DNA from 3 places in the Bradyrhizobium sp. JR3.5 genome. Region 1 is predicted to be linked to each of the others. Evidence: riboswitches for the same ligand, from Rfam matches in the RefSeq annotation. Region 1 holds a riboswitch; each other region holds the start of a gene.
The links. A riboswitch is a leader RNA that binds a small molecule or an ion and turns the genes downstream of it on or off. The one in region 1 is predicted to bind cobalamin.

Region 1 (3,461 bases):
CAGCACGCGCAGGCCGCGCCGTTTCGCGGCACGCGCGAGGCCGGCGACGATGAGCGACTTGCCCACGTCCGAGCCGGCTCCCTGGATCATCAATGCGCGCGCCATGGCAATAGCAGTCAGAACTCGACGCCCGGCTGGGCCTTGATGCCGGAGCGGAAGGGGTGCTTCACCAGCGTCATCTCGGTGACGAGATCGGCAATCTCGATCAATTCGTCCTTGGCGTTGCGCCCGGTGAGCACGACATGCGTCATCGGCGGCTTCGACGTGGTCAGGAAGTCGACGACATCGGCGATCGCCAGATAATCGTAACGGAGCGCGATGTTGATCTCGTCGAGCACCACCATCCGCAGGCTCGGGTCTGCGATCAGCTGCTTGGCTTTTTCCCAGCCGGCCTGCGCTGCCGCGATGTCGCGGGCGCGGTCCTGCGTCTCCCAGGTAAAGCCTTCGCCCATCGCGTGGAATTGACAGAGATCGCCGAAATGCCCGGTGAGCAGCCGGCGCTCGCCGGTATCCCAGGCGCCCTTGATGAATTGCACCACGGCGCAGGGAAAGCCGTGCGCCACGCAGCGCACGATCATGCCGAAGGCGGAGGACGATTTTCCTTTGCCGGCGCCGGTATGAACGATGATCAGGCCCTTTTCACCGCTCTTGGTCGCCATGATCTTGTCGCGGGCGACCTTCTTTTTCGCCATTTTGGCCGCATGCCGCGCTTCCAATGAAGGGTCGGCGCCGACGGCGCCATCTTCAGCGTCGTTTCCATCAGAAATCATCACGGTCCTTCGGCTTGACAAGTGCGAGGCCAGGACGAATGGTGACCCCGCGTTGGTTCCTGTCCTACGACAGGCGAAGAGGGAATGCGATAGGGCTCGGACCGCAAGGTTTGCCCGAAGCGCAGCCGCCCCCGCGACCGTGACCGGAGAGATGCCCAAGCCACTGATTCCCTGATGGAGTCGGGAAGGTGGGCATCACGGGAGAAATCCTACTCCGCAAGCCGGGAGACCTGCCGACGCAGTGTGTTTGAGACCGGCGGACGGGGTGTTCCGCGACGGGGAACGAACCTGTTCACGTCAGGTTCGTGTGCCTCATCGCTTCCCGCAGTCAATCCAGGAAGGGCGATGAGCGTTACACTTCATGTCTGTATCACCTGCCGCGCCGGCCAGACGCTCGCCGAAGGCGAGCTCGCGCCCGGTGCGCGCCTGCATGCCGCGCTTGTTAAGGCGGGCGTGCCCGATGACGTCAATCTGGTTCCGGTCGAATGCCTCTCGGCTTGCAGCCAGGGCTGCTCGGTCGCGCTCAGCGCGCCGGGCCGGTGGTCTTATGTTTATGGCCGCTTGTCGGCTGATCATGCCAAGGATGTGATCGCAGGAGCCGCCGCCTACGCCGCAGCGCCTGACGGCATCGTGCCGTGGCGCAGCCGTCCCGAAATCTTTCGCAAGCAATCGCTTGCCCGAATTCCCCCCATCGCCGTCGTGCCGGAGGCCGCAGAATGATGACGCTCGCCAAGGTTCCGGTCACCGTCGTGACCGGCTTTCTCGGGTCCGGCAAGACGACGCTGATCCAGCATCTGATCCGCAATGCCAACGGCAAGAAGCTCGCGGTGCTGGTGAACGAATTCGGTAGCGAAGGCGTCGACGGCGACATCCTGAAGTCGTGTGCGGACGCCAATTGCCCGACCGAGAATATTGTCGAGCTCGCCAACGGCTGCATCTGCTGCACCGTCGCCGACGATTTCATCCCGGCGATGGAGCAATTGCTCGCGCGCCCTGTGAGGCCCGATCATATCGTGATCGAGACGTCCGGCCTCGCGCTGCCGAAGCCGCTGCTGAAGGCATTCGACTGGCCGGAGATCCGTTCGCGGATCACGGTCGACGGCGTGATCGCGCTGGCCGATGCGGAGGCCGTTGCTGCCGGCCGCTTTGCGCCGGACCCGGCCGCCGTGGATGCGCAGCGCGCGGCAGATGAGAATCTCGACCACGAGACGCCGTTGTCCGAAGTGTTCGAGGATCAGATCGCCTGTGCCGATATCGTGCTGCTGACCAAGGCCGATCTCGCCGGTGCCGAGGGGATCAAAGCGGCCAAGGCGCTGATCGCGGCCGAGATGCCGCGCGAGGTGCCGATGTTGCCCATCGTCGACGGCGCGATCGACGCCCGCGTGATCCTCGGTCTTGAAGCGGCGGCAGAGGATGACCTCGCGGCGCGGCCGTCTCACCATGACGGCGAGGACGAACACGAGCACAACGACTTCAATTCCGTGGTGATCGATCTTCCGGAGATCGCGGATGTCGATGCGCTGATCGCGTCGATCAAGGGGCTGGCGCGCGAGCAGAACGTGCTGCGCGCCAAGGGCTACATCGCGGTCGAAGGCAAGCCGATGCGGTTGCTGGTGCAATCGGTCGGCGAGCGGGTCAGGCATCAGTTCGACATGCCCTGGGGCGCGCGCGCGCGGCAGTCAAAGCTCGTCGTGATCGGCGAGCACGGTGATATCGATGAAGCCGCGATCAGGGCGCGACTAGGTGTCTGATGCACGTCGTCTTCCGCGAGAGCCGCGGCCTTGAGGAGACCGCGACGCCAAGGGACCTCGGCCAGGATCCGGCCGATCTCGTGGTGCTGTCGTTTTCCGACAGCGATCTCGCCGCGTTCGCGGCCGGCTGGCGGCGGGGCCGCGCGGCGCTGCCGTCGCTGCGGCTCGCCAATCTTGCGGAGCTGCGCCATCCGCTGTCGGTCGATACCTATATCGAGCGGACACTGTCGCATGCGCGCGGCATCCTGGTGCGGCTGATCGGCGGCGAGCCCTATTGGTCATACGGGCTGGCCGCGGTGCATCGTCTGGCGAAGGAACGCGGCATCGCCCTGGTGGTGCTGCCGGCGGATGGTCGCGACGATTTGCGGCTGGATGAATTCTCGACCCTCCCGGTCTCGACGCTGCGCCGCCTGAAGGTGCTGTGCGACAAGGGCGGCCCCGTTGCCGCGCAGGCCGTGATCGCGCAACTGGCGCTGGCGTCCGGCCTCTATGCCGGGCCTGTCGTCGGCGAGATCGATCTTCCCGAGATCGGCGTCTACGATTCGCGGCGCGGTGCCGTCGCGGCGCTGCCGGCATCGGATGGCCGGCCGCTTGTGCTGGTGACCTTTTATCGCTCCTATCTGGCGGCCGGCGACACGGCGCCGGTCGATGCGTTGATCGAGGCTTTGCGCGAAAAGGGATTCGATGCCCACGGCGTGTTCCTCACCTCGTTGAAGGCGGCCGGCGTGGCCGATTGGCTGCGCGCTCAGTTCGCGCAATGCTCGCCGGCCGCCATCGTCAATGTGACCGCGTTCTCTGCGGCGGGTGACGACGGTACGACGCCGTTCGATGCCGCATCGTGCCCGGTGTTCCAGGTCGCTCTGTCGACGGCGCAGCGTGAGGATTGGGCCTTGTCGCTGCGCGGCCTATCGCCCGGCGATCTCGCGATGCATGTGGTGTT
Region 2 (3,461 bases), 2.6 Mb from region 1:
TGGGTCACCACGACGACCAGCACCCCGGTGTCGGCGACGTTGCGCAGCTTCTGCATCACGTCGATCTGGTGGCGCGGATCGAGCGAGGCGGTCGGCTCGTCGGCGAGGATCACCGGCGCCTCCACCGCCAGCACCCGAGCCAGTGCGACGCGGCTGCGCTCGCCGCCGGACAGCTCGGTGACGCGGCGGTCGCTGAATTCAGTGACGTCGACCGCCTGCATTGCCCGCAGCACGGCCTCGATATCCTTCGGCGACAGCCGCGCCGGATCGGTCGCGCCGTGCGGATAGCGGCCGAGCGCGACGATATCGCGCGCCGGCAGCGGCCAGTGCACCATGTGCCCCTGTGGCAAATAGGCGAAACGCTTCGCCCGCTCGCGCAGCGCAAGCGACGCCAGCGCGTCGCCGCCGATCCGGATCTCGCCGTCGGATGGAATCAATCCGGCCAGTGCGCGCAGCAGCGTGGTCTTGCCGGCACCGTTGGGGCCGACCAGCGCCACCAGATGGCCCGCTTCCAGCGACAGCGAGACATCGTGCAACACCTTGCGGCTGCCGAGCGAGGCATTGAGCGCGATTGCAGAGAGCAGCGTCATGCCACGCCTCCGCCGAGCGCGCGGCGTTCGCGCATGATCAGATAGAGGAAGAACGGCACGCCGATGATCGAGGTCAGCACGCCGACCTTGATGTCCGACGTCGAGGGGATGATGCGCACCGCGATATCGGCCGCGAGCAGCAGCGCCGAACCGGCGAGCGCGCTCGGCACCAGCAGCCGCGCCGGATCGTGACCGATCAGAGGGCGCATCAGGTGCGGCGCGACGAGGCCAATGAAGCCGATCGTGCCCGTGACCGCGACCGCGCCGCCGACGCCGAGCGCGACGCCCGTGATCACGAGGAGCCGCAGTCGTCCGACATCGACGCCGAGGCTCTGTGCTGCCTCTTCACCGAGCGTCAGCGCACGGAATGCGCTCGCCTGGCTGAGCAGGACGGCCGCGCCCGCGATGATGAAGGGCAGCGCCAGCGCCACGTGCTGGAAGCTGCGGTCCTCCAGTGAGCCGAGCAGCCAGAATGCGATCTCCAGCACCACGAACGGATTGCGGGAGAGGTTCATCACCAGCGCCGTCGCGGCTCCGGCAAAGCTCGAGATTGCGAGTCCCGCGAGGATCAGGATCAACAGCCCGGCATTGCGGCCGGCAATCGCCAGCAGCGCGAACACCGAGCCGAACGCGGCGACGATTGCCACCACCGGCAGCGCATAGGAGCGCACATCGGCGAGGCCCAGCGCGATCACCAGCACCGCGCCGAATGCCGCCGATTGCGGCGCACCGAACAGCGACGGCGAGGCCAGCGGATTGCGCAGCAATCCCTGCAGCGCCGCGCCCGATAGCCCGAGAATACCGCCGATCGCGAATGCCAGAATGGTGCGCGGCAGCCGGATCTCGCGCACGATCACCTGCGCCACGTCGCTGCCGCCGCCGAACAGCGCCTCGATCACCGCGAGCGGCGACAGCCGCACCGGCCCGATGCCGAGCGAGAGCACGAGCAGCAGCACCACGAGCGCGAGCAGCGCCGCGGTGGTGCCCCACCGGCGCCGCGCCGCGACCTCGGCCGCCAAGGCAAAATCCTGCACGCTCATTGGATCCATGCTCTTACAGCGATCGCCGTGGCAGACAAGCGACACCCGACAAAAACCGTGGCCAGCTGGCGGCCGCCCGACCTCCGCCGGATTGACTTTGCTGCCCGGCCGAACCCTAGATGAACATGACGGTTCTATCATGAGATGAAAAGGGAATGCGGTGCGGGGAAACTTCCCCAACGCCGCGGCTGCCCCCGCAACTGTATGCGGTGAATCCTTCGTCACAGGCCACTGGGAATCTCGGTCCTGGGAAGGCGACGGAGGGTAACGACCCGCGAGCCAGGAGACCTGCCGTCAGCCGTGGTCACACGCGAAGATGCCGGTCGGGGAGTACAGGCATGAGCTTCACTTGGAGCTGCAAGCAGCTGGGCCTGCGAGCACGATGGTGAGACTGGCTCGCGGTGACGTGCCACTGACGTTACCGAGGTCTCACCTAGATGTTCTCCAACTCTTCCTCCCGGCGCCGCCGCGTGCTTCTGCTCGCGTCGACGATGATCGTACCGACCATCATCATCTCGACCGCACGGGCGCAGCAGGCGCCCGTTCCCGAGCAACTTCCGGCGATCGAAATCACCAAGCCCGGCGACCAGAATGTCACGCGCGCCAGGCCGGCCGCTGACGAAGCGCCGGCCCCGCGCCGCCCGGCGCCGGGCACCGCGCAAGGCAACAATGTGGGCAGCGGAGCAGGATCGAACACGACAGGGACCGGACCGGCCACGGGAACGGGCGGCACCGGCGGCAGCCCCCAGTTCGCGGGCATTGTCGGCTCTTCCTCGCCCGTGATCACGGCCGACGACATCGCGCATTCGCCGGTGCAGTCGCTGCCGGAGATGCTCGCGCAGCTGCCGGGCGTGCAGCTGCAATCGCTTTATGGCGGCCCGAACGGCGCCAAAACCTCGGTCGACCTGCGCGGCTTCGGCGCATTCGCCTCCGACAACACCCTGTTCCTGCTCAACGGCCGCCGCCTCAACGACGTCGACAAGGCCGGCTTCGATCTCACCACTATCCCGCTCGATTCGATCGAACGCATCGAGATCACGCGCGGCAACAGCGGCGCGGTGCTCTACGGCGACAACGCGGTGGGCGGCGTGGTAAACATCATCACCAAGACCGGCGCCGGCGGTCCGCCGGCCACGATCCGGGCCGAAGGCGGCTTCGGTTCGTTCAACACCCGCATGGCCGCGGTGTCCGCGGCGCTCAATTCCGGCCCGTGGTCGACCTCGTTCTACGGCAACGGCATCAAGTCCGACGGCTACCGCGTCAACAACGCGCTCGACCAGCGCAACGCCGTCGGCAACGTCAACTACACGACATCGGATCTCACCGCCTTCCTCACCGTCACCGGCAGCGACCAGAAGCTCGGCCTGCCCGGCGGACGGCTGGTCGATCCGTCGATCGGCGTCAACGAGCTGCTTACCGATCGCCGCGGCGCGGCGACGCCCTTCGACTATGCCAACCAGCAAACCGCCAGCGTCACCACCGGCTTCACCAAGACGCTAATGAACGGCGTCGACCTCATCGTCGACGGCGGCTGGCGGCAGCGCGAGACGCAAAGCGCCTTCTTCGGCACCGTGCCGACCATCAGCTTCGCCTCGACCTATAATGATGCGGCGCTACAGACCTGGTCGATCACGCCGCGCCTCAGCGTCAAGAACTTCATGCTCGGGATGCCGTCGACGATCCTGACCGGTATCGACTATTACGATTCGACATTCCGCGAGGCACGCGGCGCCTATCAGGGCGGCGATCCCTACCACATCTACAATATCGAGCAGCAGACCGTGGCCGGCTACTGGCAGCATACACTGGGCGTGCTGCCGACCACCGATTT
Region 3 (3,461 bases), 2.3 Mb from region 1:
CTCGGAGCGGCCGGTGCGGTTGCCCGCGCTTGCAGCAGGCGATCGGCAGACTCGCGCCGAAGCTGGCGCGGGCGAAAGGATTGTTCGAGACGGTGGAGCAGCCCGGACGGCTGACGGTGTTTCAACTCGCCGGCGGCCGCGCGACATTGGCCGCGGGCGGCGTGCCGGCACCCGGCGTGCCACGCACGCGAATCGTGTTCATCGCCGAGATGGGCGCGCTGTCGCGGGCCGAGATCGATGAGGTGATGCAGGGATGTGTCGAAGCAGGGTGATGCGAAGCCAGTTTCCCGTCACCCTGAGGAGCGCGAAGCGCGTCTCGAAGGGTCGACGGCCACCAGCGGGGCCGTGCATCCTTCGAGACGCGCGTTCCGCGCTCCTCAGGATGACGGGTTACCTCTCCGCGTCAGCAGTCGATGTCGCTGGGCTGTGTCATCGCAGCAGCATCATCCCGCAAAGCATGTGTGCGACAATCGCATCGAATTGACAGCCTATCCCGCACCACCTATCGTTTCTGCCGACGGTTCCCTTCGGGGATCAAAAGGGAATGCGGTGCGAGGGTAACCCCAATGCCGCAGCTGTCCCCGCAACTGTGAACGGCGAGCCTTTCGTCAATTTGCCACTGGGCTATCAAGCCCGGGAAGGCGTCGACAGGCGATGACCCGTGAGCCAGGAGACCTGCCGTCAGTCGTGGTCACACGCGAGCACATCGGGCGGGGGCGTCCTGGTGGGATCGGAGCACTGCCTTTGGGGCAATGCGCCAGTCCGCGTTCGCGGTGACGTGCCACGTTACCGCGAGTCCTTTCATGTCTCCGTCCTCTCCCGCCGCGCGCCGTTGGCGCCTCGGTCTCGTTTGCTCCCTGTCATCGCTGTTGCTGCCGGTTGAAGGTTCGGCACAAACATCTCCACCCACGACGCTCGATCCGATCGAGGTCGCACCCTCGACATCCGCAAAGCCCAAGCCCGCGGCGCGAAGCCGCAACTCGGCGACGTCGTCGCGGCCGCGCGTCAGACCTGCAACGGCTGCGGCAACCGCTGGCGCGCCGCGCGCCGCGGCGTCGGGCGCATCAGGATCGGCATCGCCGACGCTCAACGCCACCACACAGGGAGGCACCGGCAGTCGTCTCAACCTGACGCCGCTGCAGACGCCGGCCAGCGTCGAGATCATCACGGCGCAGACTATCGCCGAACGCGGCCAGCACAATGTGCTTGATGCCGTCACGCAGAATGCGGCTGGGTTCATCGCAACGCCGGCGCCCGGCAATGGCGGCCTGTCGTTCAGCACCCGCGGCTTTGCCGGCAGCAACTCGGTGATGACGCTGTATGACGGCACGCGCTTCTATATCGGCTCCGGCACCCTGACGTTCCCCTACGACACCTGGTCGACCCAACGCGTTGAAGTGCTGCGCGGTCCGGCCTCGGTGCTGTACGGCGAGGGCGCGATTGGGGGGGTCATCAACGTCGTTCCGAAGAAGCCGCAGGGCACGCCCTATAACGAGGCCGAGGTCTCGCTCGACAGCAACATGACGCGGCGGCTGTCGGTGGACAGCACCGGTCCGATCAATCCCAATGTGTCCTACCGTATCAACGCCACCGGCAACATGTCGGAGGGCTGGGTCGATCGCGACAAGACCTCGAATGCGGTGGTCTCCGCCGCCGTGCGCGTGCAGGCATCGGACAATCTCGCCTTCACACTGTCCGAGGATTACGGCGACCGCAGCCCGTCGCGCTATTTCGGCACGCCGCTGATCAACGGCTCGATCCAGGACGCGCTGCGCTTCAAGAACTACAACGCATTGGACAGCGCGATCCGCTATCAGGACAGCTGGACCCAGTTCAAGACCGAGTGGGACGTCGCCGACGGCATCAAGATCAACAACACGCTGTATTATCTGACCAGTGAGCGGCACTGGCGCGATATCGAAAACTACACCTGGAACCCGAAGACCCAGCTGATCGACCGCTCCAGCTACATCGAGATATTCCACGACCAGAAGCAGCTCGGCAACCGGATGGATGCGACCTTCAGCGGTCACGTCCTCGGGCTCGCGAACCAGTTCGTCGCCGGGTTCGACGTCAACCGGATCGACTTCACCCACACCAACAATTCGCCCTATGGCGGCGCGTCGTCGGTCAATCCTTATGTGTTCGATCCCGGATCGTTCTTCGCGACGACCACGGCGACGACGCCGGGCTTCAACGCGATCGTCAATCAATACGCGCTGTTCGCCGAAGATCGCCTGTCGCTGACCGATCAATTGTCGCTCGTCACCGGCGTCCGGTACGATCGTCCCGAGGTCGATCGCGCCGACTACAAGACGCCGGCGAACAGTTTTGAAACCACGCTGTCGGGCACCAGCTGGCGAACCGGGTTGGTGTACGAGCCGGTCAAGAACCTCGCGTTCTACGGCCAGTATGCGGTCGGCGTCGATCCAGTCAGCAACCTGATCTCGCTGTCGACCTCACAGAAAACCTTCCAGCTCGCGACCGGCAAGCAGACCGAAATCGGCGTCAAGCAGTCGTTCTGGGGTGGCCGCGGCGAGTGGACGCTGGCTGCTTACGAGATCGTCAAGACCGGCCTGACCATTCCCGATCCCAGCAATCCAACCGCCGGCCTTGCACTGCAAATCGGCCAGCAATCATCCCGCGGGGTCGAAGGAACGATCGGGCTCGCGCTGAACGACGGCTGGCGCGTCGACGCCAATCTTGCGCTGCTGCGCGCCCGATACGACAACAACAGCCAGGTGGTCGGCGGCAAAGTCGTCAGCTACAACGGCAATGTTCCGGTCAACGTTCCGCAGCAGGTCTCGAACGTCTGGCTGACCTGGGACTTCGCGCCGAACTGGTCGGTCTATGGCGGCGTCCAGATCGTCGGCGCGATGTACTCCGATCTCGCCAACACCCAGCTGCGGCCGGGCTACAATGTGGTCAATGGCGGCATCAGGTGGAAGCCGGATGACCGCACCACGGTCGCGTTCCGGGTCTACAATCTGTTCGACAAGGTTTACGCGGTGACCTCGAACGGGACGGGGCAGTGGCTGCTCGGTATGCCGCGCACCGCCGAATTATCCGTCAACGTGAAGTTCTGACCATGCGCAACGCTCTGATCCGGCGCTGGCGGCGATGGCTCTATGTCGTCCATCGCTGGATCGGCATTGCGACGTGCCTCTTCTTCGCGATGTGGTTCATCTCCGGCCTCGTCATGACGTACGTGGCGTTTCCGCGCCTCACTGACGACGAGCGCCTCTCTGCGCTCCCTGGCATCGTTTGGAGCAAGGTACAGATCGCACCTGATCGCGCGATGGCGATCGCGGGTACGGAGCATTACCCGCGCGATCTGCGGCTCTCGATGCTGGACGATGTTCCGGTCTATCGCGTGACCGGCTGGAAGGGAGGCGCCGTCACCATTTCGGCGATCGACGGCAGCGTCATCGACCGGGTCACGCCGGACCAGGCGCTTGCTG

Region 2: it holds a riboswitch for cobalamin, as region 1 does, so the genes downstream of both, ACVWW1_RS33440 (TonB-dependent receptor) here and ACVWW1_RS45960 (DUF1636 family protein) in region 1, are expected to answer to the same signal.
Region 3: it holds a riboswitch for cobalamin, as region 1 does, so the genes downstream of both, ACVWW1_RS35320 (TonB-dependent receptor) here and ACVWW1_RS45960 (DUF1636 family protein) in region 1, are expected to answer to the same signal.

What each region holds. Positions count from the first base shown of each region.
Region 1 is NZ_JBSRYV010000002.1:6,110,101-6,113,561, forward strand. It holds partial or broken gene ACVWW1_RS45950 (cobyric acid synthase) at 1-105, opposite strand, end outside; gene cobO (cob(I)yrinic acid a,c-diamide adenosyltransferase) at 117-770, opposite strand; cobalamin riboswitch at 807-1,022, shown strand; gene ACVWW1_RS45960 (DUF1636 family protein) at 1,116-1,490, shown strand; gene cobW (cobalamin biosynthesis protein CobW) at 1,487-2,521, shown strand; partial or broken gene cobN (cobaltochelatase subunit CobN) at 2,521-3,461, shown strand, end outside.
Region 2 is NZ_JBSRYV010000002.1:3,472,686-3,476,146, reverse strand. It holds gene ACVWW1_RS33450 (ABC transporter ATP-binding protein) at 1-590, opposite strand, end outside; gene ACVWW1_RS33445 (FecCD family ABC transporter permease) at 587-1,630, opposite strand; cobalamin riboswitch at 1,743-1,940, shown strand; partial or broken gene ACVWW1_RS33440 (TonB-dependent receptor) at 2,068-3,461, shown strand, end outside.
Region 3 is NZ_JBSRYV010000002.1:3,856,380-3,859,840, forward strand. It holds partial or broken gene ACVWW1_RS35315 (CobW family GTP-binding protein) at 1-272, shown strand, start outside; cobalamin riboswitch at 502-697, shown strand; gene ACVWW1_RS35320 (TonB-dependent receptor) at 804-3,086, shown strand.